DNA from 2 places in the Roseovarius sp. D22-M7 genome. Region 1 is predicted to be linked to the other one. Evidence: riboswitches for the same ligand, from Rfam matches in the RefSeq annotation. Region 1 holds a riboswitch; the other holds the start of a gene.
The links. Region 1 has a riboswitch for thiamine pyrophosphate ahead of V8324_RS13120 (ABC transporter ATP-binding protein). Riboswitches for the same ligand answer to the same signal wherever they lie in the genome.
Positions count from the first base shown of each region.

Region 2: it holds a riboswitch for thiamine pyrophosphate, as region 1 does, so the genes downstream of both, thiD (bifunctional hydroxymethylpyrimidine kinase/phosphomethylpyrimidine kinase) here and V8324_RS13120 (ABC transporter ATP-binding protein) in region 1, are expected to answer to the same signal.

Region 1 covers NZ_JBAPKY010000028.1:13,229-17,548, reverse strand. The annotation lists gene V8324_RS13130 (diguanylate cyclase domain-containing protein) at 4-1,023, opposite strand; gene V8324_RS13125 (heme NO-binding domain-containing protein) at 1,020-1,622, opposite strand; TPP riboswitch at 1,735-1,838, shown strand; gene V8324_RS13120 (ABC transporter ATP-binding protein) at 1,890-2,627, shown strand; gene V8324_RS13115 (TenA family protein) at 2,631-3,284, shown strand; gene V8324_RS13110 (ABC transporter permease) at 3,284-4,051, shown strand; gene V8324_RS13105 (NYN domain-containing protein) at 4,164-4,320, shown strand, end outside.
Region 2 covers NZ_JBAPKY010000052.1:15,980-20,299, forward strand. The annotation lists gene arsJ (organoarsenical effux MFS transporter ArsJ) at 1-993, opposite strand, end outside; gene V8324_RS17510 (ArsJ-associated glyceraldehyde-3-phosphate dehydrogenase) at 990-1,988, opposite strand; TPP riboswitch at 2,167-2,269, shown strand; gene thiD (bifunctional hydroxymethylpyrimidine kinase/phosphomethylpyrimidine kinase) at 2,316-3,110, shown strand; gene V8324_RS17520 (FAD-dependent oxidoreductase) at 3,107-4,093, shown strand; gene thiS (sulfur carrier protein ThiS) at 4,077-4,274, shown strand; gene V8324_RS17530 (thiazole synthase) at 4,276-4,320, shown strand, end outside.

The DNA.
Region 1 (4,320 bases):
GGCTCATCCGGCGCCGCGCAGGACATGGCCGGCGCTGCGGTCGGGATCATGAAGGACGTGACACCCGCGCCCGGCGGCCTTGGCGGTGTAAAGCGCGCGGTCGGCATCCGCCATCATATGCGCGATATCGGGCACCTTGTAGTAACAACTCAGCGTCGCGCCGATACTGGCCGAGATATGGCAGACCTGCCCGTCGCAGGTTATCGGCGCCTCGAGACCCGCGATCAGCCGCGCGGCGGCATTGGCGACCCCAGGGGCCATTTCCGCGCCCGGCAGCACGAAAACGAACTCGTCCCCGCCGACCCGCGCGATCACGTCCCCGGCGCGCACCTGCGCCAGCATGCGCCGCGCCGCTTCCTGCAACACGTGATCGCCCATCGCGTGGCCATGCGCATCGTTGACCTCCTTGAAATGATCCAGATCGAGATGCAGCAGCGCGAATGGCTGTCCGGCCTGCTGCTGCCGTTCCAACAGGTGATCGAGCGCGCGGCGATTCTTCAGCCCCGTCAGCGTGTCGGTCAGGGCCTGCTCATGCGCCGCGATGCGCGCATCTTCCAGCCGCAGGTTCAATTGATGCGATTCGGCCATCGCCGCCGACTTCGCCTCGACGAGGTACAGCATCTCGGTGGTCAGGTCGGTCGGCGCGAAATCGAGTCCGGTCAGCCCGAAATCGCGCACCGCATCGACCACCGAGATCCCGAAGGACAGGTTGACCAGCGCCCCGGGCCCGCCCTGCACCGACAGGGGCACCAGCAAGCCCTTCAGCGCGTGGCGCGATCCGGCGCGCAGCCGCAGGCGCAACCGCCGGCCCGCGAGCGCGCGCAGATCGGCCATGCCGGCAACCATGTTCGGGCGCGCCATCTCGAAGATCTCGAGGAACCGCGCACCGACCGGATCGCGGTCCCGCATCACCTTGCGCAGCGTCGGACCGGCCTGCACGACATGCCCCGTGGGCCCGAGCACGGCGTGCATCGGGGCCAGCGTGTCCAGCACCTCGCGCATCCTGTCGGCGTCCTCCATCATCCCGCCGACCGCCCAGCGCCCAGATCGAACTCCCGCCCGCTGGCGAAACGCGCGTCCAGAAGCTGCACCTCGATCATCTCGTGCGTGGCGGTCGCGCCGCGATGGTCCAGCACCACCAGCGCACCGTAATCGTCCGCCATCGCCCGCAGGATCCCCATCATCACGTGGCCGAATCGCAGCTCGCCGGGCGCGCCTCGTCCCACCTCCAGCCGATAGAGGCCCGCACCATGGCCATGCAGGGTCAGCGACGGCAGGTCGAGTTCGTCCACCGCCAGCCGCGCCCGGTCCGGCAGATCCTCGAGCGCGTGCAGGAAATCGACGAAATCGACACCGCTGAACCGCAACAGGCGGCGGATCGGCTCGACCGCGCGATGCGACACGAGATAGGTCCCGATATCCTCCAGAAGATCATCGCGCGACCGGTCGAGCCGCGTACCCAGCGCCGCCAGCAGCTGTTGCGTGACCTCCGCATCGTAGCGCATCATCGGCTCGAACGTGTCATAGCCGAGACCGAGCCGCCCGATCACGTCCCGCCACAGCGCGTCGCCGTAGCTGTCGCGAGCGAATCGCTCGATCGCGCGGTTGATCAACCCGTGCATGCCCTTCTCTCCCGTTCGACTCGTCCGCAGCATCGCAGCCAAGCCTTAAGAATCGCTGAACCCGATCCCGCCCGGCGCCGCTTGCCTTCGATCCACGGCACCGCTACGATGATGGCATCCGTTGGGGTGCCCCGTGCCGGGGCTGAGAGGCGTTGACGCCAACCCACCGAACCTGATCCGGCTCGCACCGGCGTAGGGAACGGAGACCGCGCACCGCGCGCCTTTCCCCCTTTGCGCCGGCCGGGCCGCCCGATGAAAGGCCGCACCATGCGCCCAGATTCGCCCGCGCTGATGCTTGATGGCACTGCTCGGATCGGCGGGCTGCACATCTTCGGACCATTGCGCCTGACGGTGGCCGCCGGCCGCATAACCTGCCTTCTGGGGCCCTCGGGGGTGGGCAAGACCACCCTGCTCCGGCTTTTGGCCGGTGTCGACGACGTCACCGATTTCACCGGCACGATCTCGGCCTCGGACAGGCGGCCGCTGGCCGGGCGCATGGCGCTGATGGCGCAGGGCGATCTGCTGATGCCGTGGCTCGACGTGCTGGGCAATGTCACGCTGGGTGCACGGCTGCGCGGCGAGCGGCGCGACCGGAGGCGCGCGATGACCATGCTGGGCCGCGTCGGGCTGGACGATCACGCGCACAAGCGTCCGCATGCCCTGTCCGGCGGGCAGAAACAGCGCGTGGCACTTGCCCGCACGCTGATGGAGGACCGACCCGTGATCCTGCTCGACGAGCCGTTCTCGGCGCTCGACGCGCGCACGCGCACCCAGATGCAGGACCTCGCGGCCGAGCATCTGGCGGGGCGCACGGTGCTGATGGTCACGCATGACCCCGCAGAGGCGGCGCGCATGGGTCACGCCATCCAGATCCTGACCGAGGCGGGGCTGGAGGACGTCACCCCGCCCCCCGGCACCGTGCCGCGCCCCGTGGACGATCCCGACACGCTGACCGCGCAAGGCCGGCTGCTCTCGCGCCTGCGCGCCCCCGCATACGAGGAGTAGACGATGCGCCCCACCGATCACCTCAAATCGCTTTGCACAGAGGACTGGCAGGCGGCCACGCGCCACGCCTTCACCGATCAGTTGGCGGCGGGCACCCTGCCAGAGGATCGCATGCTGGCCTATCTCGAGCAGGATCACCTCTTTCTCGACGGCTTCGTGCGGCTTCTGGCCTCGGCCGTCGCGCGCGCGCCGTCGCTGCCCGAGGCGGTCCCCGGCGCGCAATTCCTCGGGCTGATCTGCGGGCCGGAAAACACCTATTTCCTGCGCGCCATCGCGGCGCTTGGCGGCGATCCCGCGCGGCCCGCGCCCGCGCATCCCGTGACGGCAGAGCTTCAGGACATCATGCACCGCGCGACGCGCTCGGACAGTTACGCCCAGATGCTGGCGGTGCTGGTGGTGGCCGAATGGTCCTATCTCGACTGGGCCACGCCGCATGCCGACAAGGCCGACGGCCTGCCCTTCTGGTTCGGGGAATGGATCAGCCTGCACAGCGGCGCGGGCTTCGAGGGTGTGGTGGCGCATCTGCGCGATCAGCTCGACCGCGCGTGGCCCGCGCTGTCGGAGCCCGAGAAGCGCGCCGTCGAGGCCACGTTCATCGAGACCACGCGGCTCGAACACGCGTTTTTCGATGCCGCGCTCGCGGGCTACCCGAATTGATGACGCGGTCCGTTGGCCCTCACCTGAACCGCGCGTTCACCATCCTCGGCTCAACCGCTTTGGCGCTGGCGCTCTGGCAGGCGCTGGTGACGCTGACGGCGCTGCCGCCCTTCATCCTGCCGGGGCCGGCGCGTGTCGCCGAAACCCTCTGGTCCAGCCGCGCGCTGATCCTCGAGCATGCGGGCATCACCATCGCCGAGGTGGTGATCGGACTGGCCCTCGGCGCGATCCTTGGGGGCGTGTCGGCGATCGGGCTGGCGGCCTCGCCAGTGGCGCGCCGGCTGCTGCGCCCGATGATGGTGTTTTCCCAGGCGATCCCGGTCTTCGCGCTGGCGCCATTGCTGACGCTGTGGCTTGGCTACGGCCTCTGGTCGAAGATCGCCATGGCGCTCTTGATCATCTATTTCCCGGTCACCTCGGCCTTCTTCGACGCGCTGATGCGCACGCCACAGCACTGGCTCGATCTGGGGCGGATCATGGGCGCCAACGCGGCGCGGCTGATGTGGCATATCCGCGTGCCCGCCGCACTTCCCGGTTTCGCCACCGGGCTGCGGCTGGCGGCGGTCTATGCCCCCATCGGGGCGATCATCGGCGAATGGGTGGGGGCCTCGAAAGGGCTGGGCTATCTCATGCTTCTGGCCAATGGGCGAGCAAAAATCGATTTGATGTTCGCGGCCCTCATCGTGCTGGCGATCTTCACGCTTTGCCTGCACATGGGCGTCGACCGCGCCTGCCGCCGCTGGCTGGACGGCAAGTCGGCCGGATGAGCGTCTTCCGGGTTGAAGGAACCGTGTCAGACCGTGCCGTTTCGCTCGAACGCCATGAAAAAGATCGCCTCTCGCCCGAAATCGATCCGAATTCGAGGCGTATCCTCTCAGGATGAGCACCCTGCCCCCAACCCGTTTCGCGACCCCTCTGCGCCTCTCGGTCTTTATCGACGCCGACAACATCCCCGCAAGGAAAGCCGGGATCATCCTCGCGCTTGCCAACCGGCACGGTTCGCCCGACCTCGTGCGCGCCTATGGAAATGCCTGCA
Region 2 (4,320 bases), on a different contig from region 1:
CGCGCCCGTCAGCCAGGTCTGCGGCCCGTCCGCCAGCGCTGCGGCCAGCGTCAGCAGCACGGGCACCGCCAACAGCGCGATCGCCCACCCCCGCGCCGCGCGGATCAGTTCGCCCTCGGGGCGGCTGCGCGCCCGCAACAGCCGCGGCGCGCCCGCCTGCACCGCGCCGTAAAGGATTATCCAGCCGGCCATGAAACACCCGACCAGGAAGAACGCCGCGCGGTCGCCCGCCTCGGTGCCGTCCGACAGCACCGCGTAGAAATAGACCGGTATGCCCACCACGAACCACACGTCGCGCGCCCCGAACAGGAAGACGCGCGCCACGCTCAGCCAGTTCACGTTGGCGGATTTCGAGACCACTTCGGAGAATTTCGCACCCTTGCGCCCCGTCGGCAGCCCGGGCGGCATCGCCCATGCGACGCCCCCTAGGATCACCGCCAGCACGCCCGCCATCGCCCAGACCGACCCGGCAAAGCCGAAGGTCGCCAGCAGGCCAGCCCCCAGCAGGAACCCGACGCCCTTGACCGCGTTCTTCGACCCGGTCAGGGCGGCGACCCAGCGAAACAGCCCGCCCTCGGCCTCAGGCGCCAGCAGCTTCACGGCGGATTTCGACGACATCTTGGCCAGATCCTTGGCCACGCCCGACGCGCCCTGCACCACCATCACGTAGACCACCGAGGCCGCCACGGCCCAGCCGGGGTCGAGCTGCGCCAGCGCCACCAGCGCCGCCACCTGCAACCCGAGGCCCGCGTAAAGCGTCGCCGTCAGCCCGAACCGCGCCGCGATCCAGCCCGCCGACAGGTTGGTCACCATACCCGCGATCTCGTAGAGCACGAAGAGGTAGGCCAGCTGCACCGGTGTGAACCCAAGCGTGTGGAAATGCAGCAGCACCAGCATCCGCAGCGCGCCGTCGGTCAGCATGAAGGCCCAATAGGCCGCCGTCACGGCGATATAGGCCGAAAGACCATCTGGACGCTCAGTGCGTGGTGTCACGGACGCGCCCCGACCATCAGCGCCACATCGACCAGCCGGTGCGCATAGCCCATCTCGTTGTCGTACCACGCATAGACCTTCACCTGCGTGCCGCCCGTGACCATCGTCGAGGGCGCGTCGACGATGGCCGACCTTGTGTCGTTGGTGTAATCTGCACTCACCAGCGGCCGCGTCTCGTATCCCAGGATGCCTGCCAGCGGGCCTTCCGCGGCGGCCTTGAACAGTGCGTTCACCTCCTCGACGCTGGTCTCGCGGTCCATCTCGAACACGCAATCGGTCAGCGAGGCGTTCAGCAGCGGCACCCGCACCGCGTGGCCGTCGATCCGGCCCGTCAGTTCGGGATAGATCAGCGTGATCGCGGTAGCGCTGCCGGTGCTCGTCGGGATCAGCGAATTGAGCGCCGAGCGCGCGCGCCGCAGATCCTTGGCGGGCCGGTCCACCATCGTCTGGGTGTTGGTCACGTCATGGATCGTGGTGATGGATCCGTGCCGGATACCGATCGCCTCGTGCAGGACCTTGACTACCGGCGCAAGGCAGTTGGTCGTACAGCTTGCCGCCGTCACGATCCGGTGCCGCGCGGGGTCAAAGGCGGCGTGATTGACGCCGTGGCAGATGTTCACGGTCGGCCCGTCCTTGACCGGCGCCGAGACAACGACCCGCGAAACCCCGGCCTCGAAGTAGGGCGCGAGCTTGCCTTCGCTCTTGTGCACGCCGGTGCAGTCGATCACCACATCGACACCGTCCAGCGGCAGCTCCGCGATGTCGCGCGCACCGATGAAGGGCAGGCGCACGCCGTCGATGGTGACGCTGCCCGCGTCATGGGCGAAATCCGCGTCCCACCTTCCATGCACCGTGTCGAATTCCAGCAGATGCGCGTGCATCTCTGGATCTCCGGTCGCGTCGTTGATCCAAGCGATCCGCGCGCCACGCGCCAGCAGCGGCTTGAGGATCAGCTTGCCGATCCGGCCCAGCCCGTTGACAGCATAGGTCGTCATGCCTCCGTCCTTTGTCCTGCGGGACGCGCCAGTCCCGGACCCGTCATTCATGACGTCTGTTCGCAAGGCAAGTGACAGTTTTCTGACACGCGCCGCGCGACCGGACGCGCATGGACCGGCCGCGGGTCGGGCCGATGGCGTCGCCCCTTGTCGTGCCCGCGGTGCCTTGCTACGTTGGAGGTATCCGTTGGGGTGCCCGTTGACCGGGCTGAGAGGTGAGAGGCCAACCCATCGAACCTGATCCGGGTAACGCCGGCGTAGGGAACGGAGCCTTGCCCGCCACCCGGCGCAGCACCTTCGTTCCCGTCAAGACGGAAGGAACGCAGGATGGCGACAACAGCGCTGACGATCGCAGGCTCCGACAGTGGCGGCGGCGCGGGCATTCAGGCCGATCTCAAGACATTTTCGGCGCTCGGCGTCTTCGGGACCAGCGTTATCACCGCCGTCACCGCGCAGAACACGCGCGCCGTGACCGACGTGCATCCGATCCCCGATACATCCGTTGCCGCGCAGATCGCGGCCGTGCTGGATGACATCCACATCGACGCGATCAAGATCGGGATGCTGGGTGAGGCCAGCCTGATCGCGACGGTGGCGCACGCCCTGCATGACTACAAGGGTCCCGTGGTGCTCGATCCCGTGATGGTCGCCAAGTCCGGGGCGCGGCTGTTGCCGGATGCGTCGCGCGCGGCGCTGGTCAGGCATCTTCTGCCGCGCGCCGCCCTGCTGACGCCGAACCTGCCCGAGGCGGCGGCGCTTCTCGGGCTGCCTGAAGCGCGCAGCGACGCCGAGATGCGGGATCAGGGCGCGCGGCTGCGCGACATGGGCGCCCGCGCGGTGCTGATGAAAGGCGGCCACGGGCATGGCGAGACCTGCACCGACTGGCTTGTCGCGGACGACGTGATCCGCCTCGACGCGCCCCGCATCGCCACGCGCAATACCCACGGCACGGGCTGTTCCTATTCCTCGGCCATCGCGGCGGAACTTGCGAAGGGCCGCACCCTTGCGCAAGCGGTCGAGCGCGCGCATGGCTGGCTGCACGCCGCGATCCGGGCCGCAGACGGCCTCGATATCGGACGCGGACACGGACCGTTGCACCATTTCCACGAGGTCTGGACATGACCGCACCCGTCACCATTCGCGGTGCGGGCGTCGCGGGGCTTTGCGTGGCCACCGAACTGATGGCACGCGGCGTGCCCGTGACGCTGCGCGATCCGGCCGCGGCCCCCGGACCGCACGCCTGTTCGTGGTGGGCCGGCGGCATGCTCGCCCCCGATTGCGAAGGCGCCACGGCGGAAGAACCCGTGGTGCGGCTGGGGCGCGAGGCCGCCGACTGGTGGGCAGCCCAAGGCGTCGCGGTCACGCGCCAAGGCTCGCTCGTGGTTACGCTCGGGCGCGACTGGCGAGAGCTTGACCATTTCGCGCACCGCACCGCCGGGCACCGGCTGGTCACCGGCGACGTTCTGGCCGCGCTCGAGCCCCATGTCGCCGAGCGGCACGACCGGGCGCTTTGGTTTGAGAACGAGGCGCATATCGACCCGCGCGCGGCGCTAGAGCATCTGCGCCTGACGCTGGAAGAGGACGGCGCGCGCTTCGAGCAGACCGATGCCGCGCCGGACGGCCCGACGATCGATTGCCGCGGCCTCGCCGCACAGGGCGCCCTGCCCGATCTGCGTGGCGTCAAGGGCGAGATGGTCGTGCTGCGCAGTCCCGAGGTGCAGCTTTCGCGGCCCGTGCGCCTGCTGCATCCGCGTTTCCCGCTCTACATCGTGCCGCGCGGCGATGGCATCTTCATGCTGGGCGCCACGCAGCTCGAAAGCGGCGAGCGCGGGCGCGCCTCGGCCCGCTCGGTGATGGAGCTTCTGTCGGCGGCCTACGCCCTGCATCCCGCCTTCGGCGAGGCCGAGGTGGTGGAAATCGGCGCCGACGCCCGCCCCGCCTTTCCCGACAATCTGCCGCGCATCACCCGCAAAGGCGACACGCTGCATGTCAACGGCCTCTTTCGCCACGGTTTCCTGCTGTCGCCCGCGGTGGCGCGGCAGGTCGCCGGGCTGGTGCTGCGCGACAATGAAAGACCGGAGTTATACCATGAAGATCACGCTTAACGGCACCACGCGGGAGAGCGGCGCGGACACCCTCGCCGGCCTTCTCGACGAGATGGGCTATGGCGACGTCAAACTCGCCACGGCGGTCAACGAGGAATTCGTACCAGCCGCGAATCGCGCCGCGCACCGCCTGTCCGATGGCGACCGGATCGAGATCGTCACGCCGCGGCAAGGGGGCTGAGATGCCAACGTATTATGACACCGAGGTCGCCTCGCGGCTGATGCTG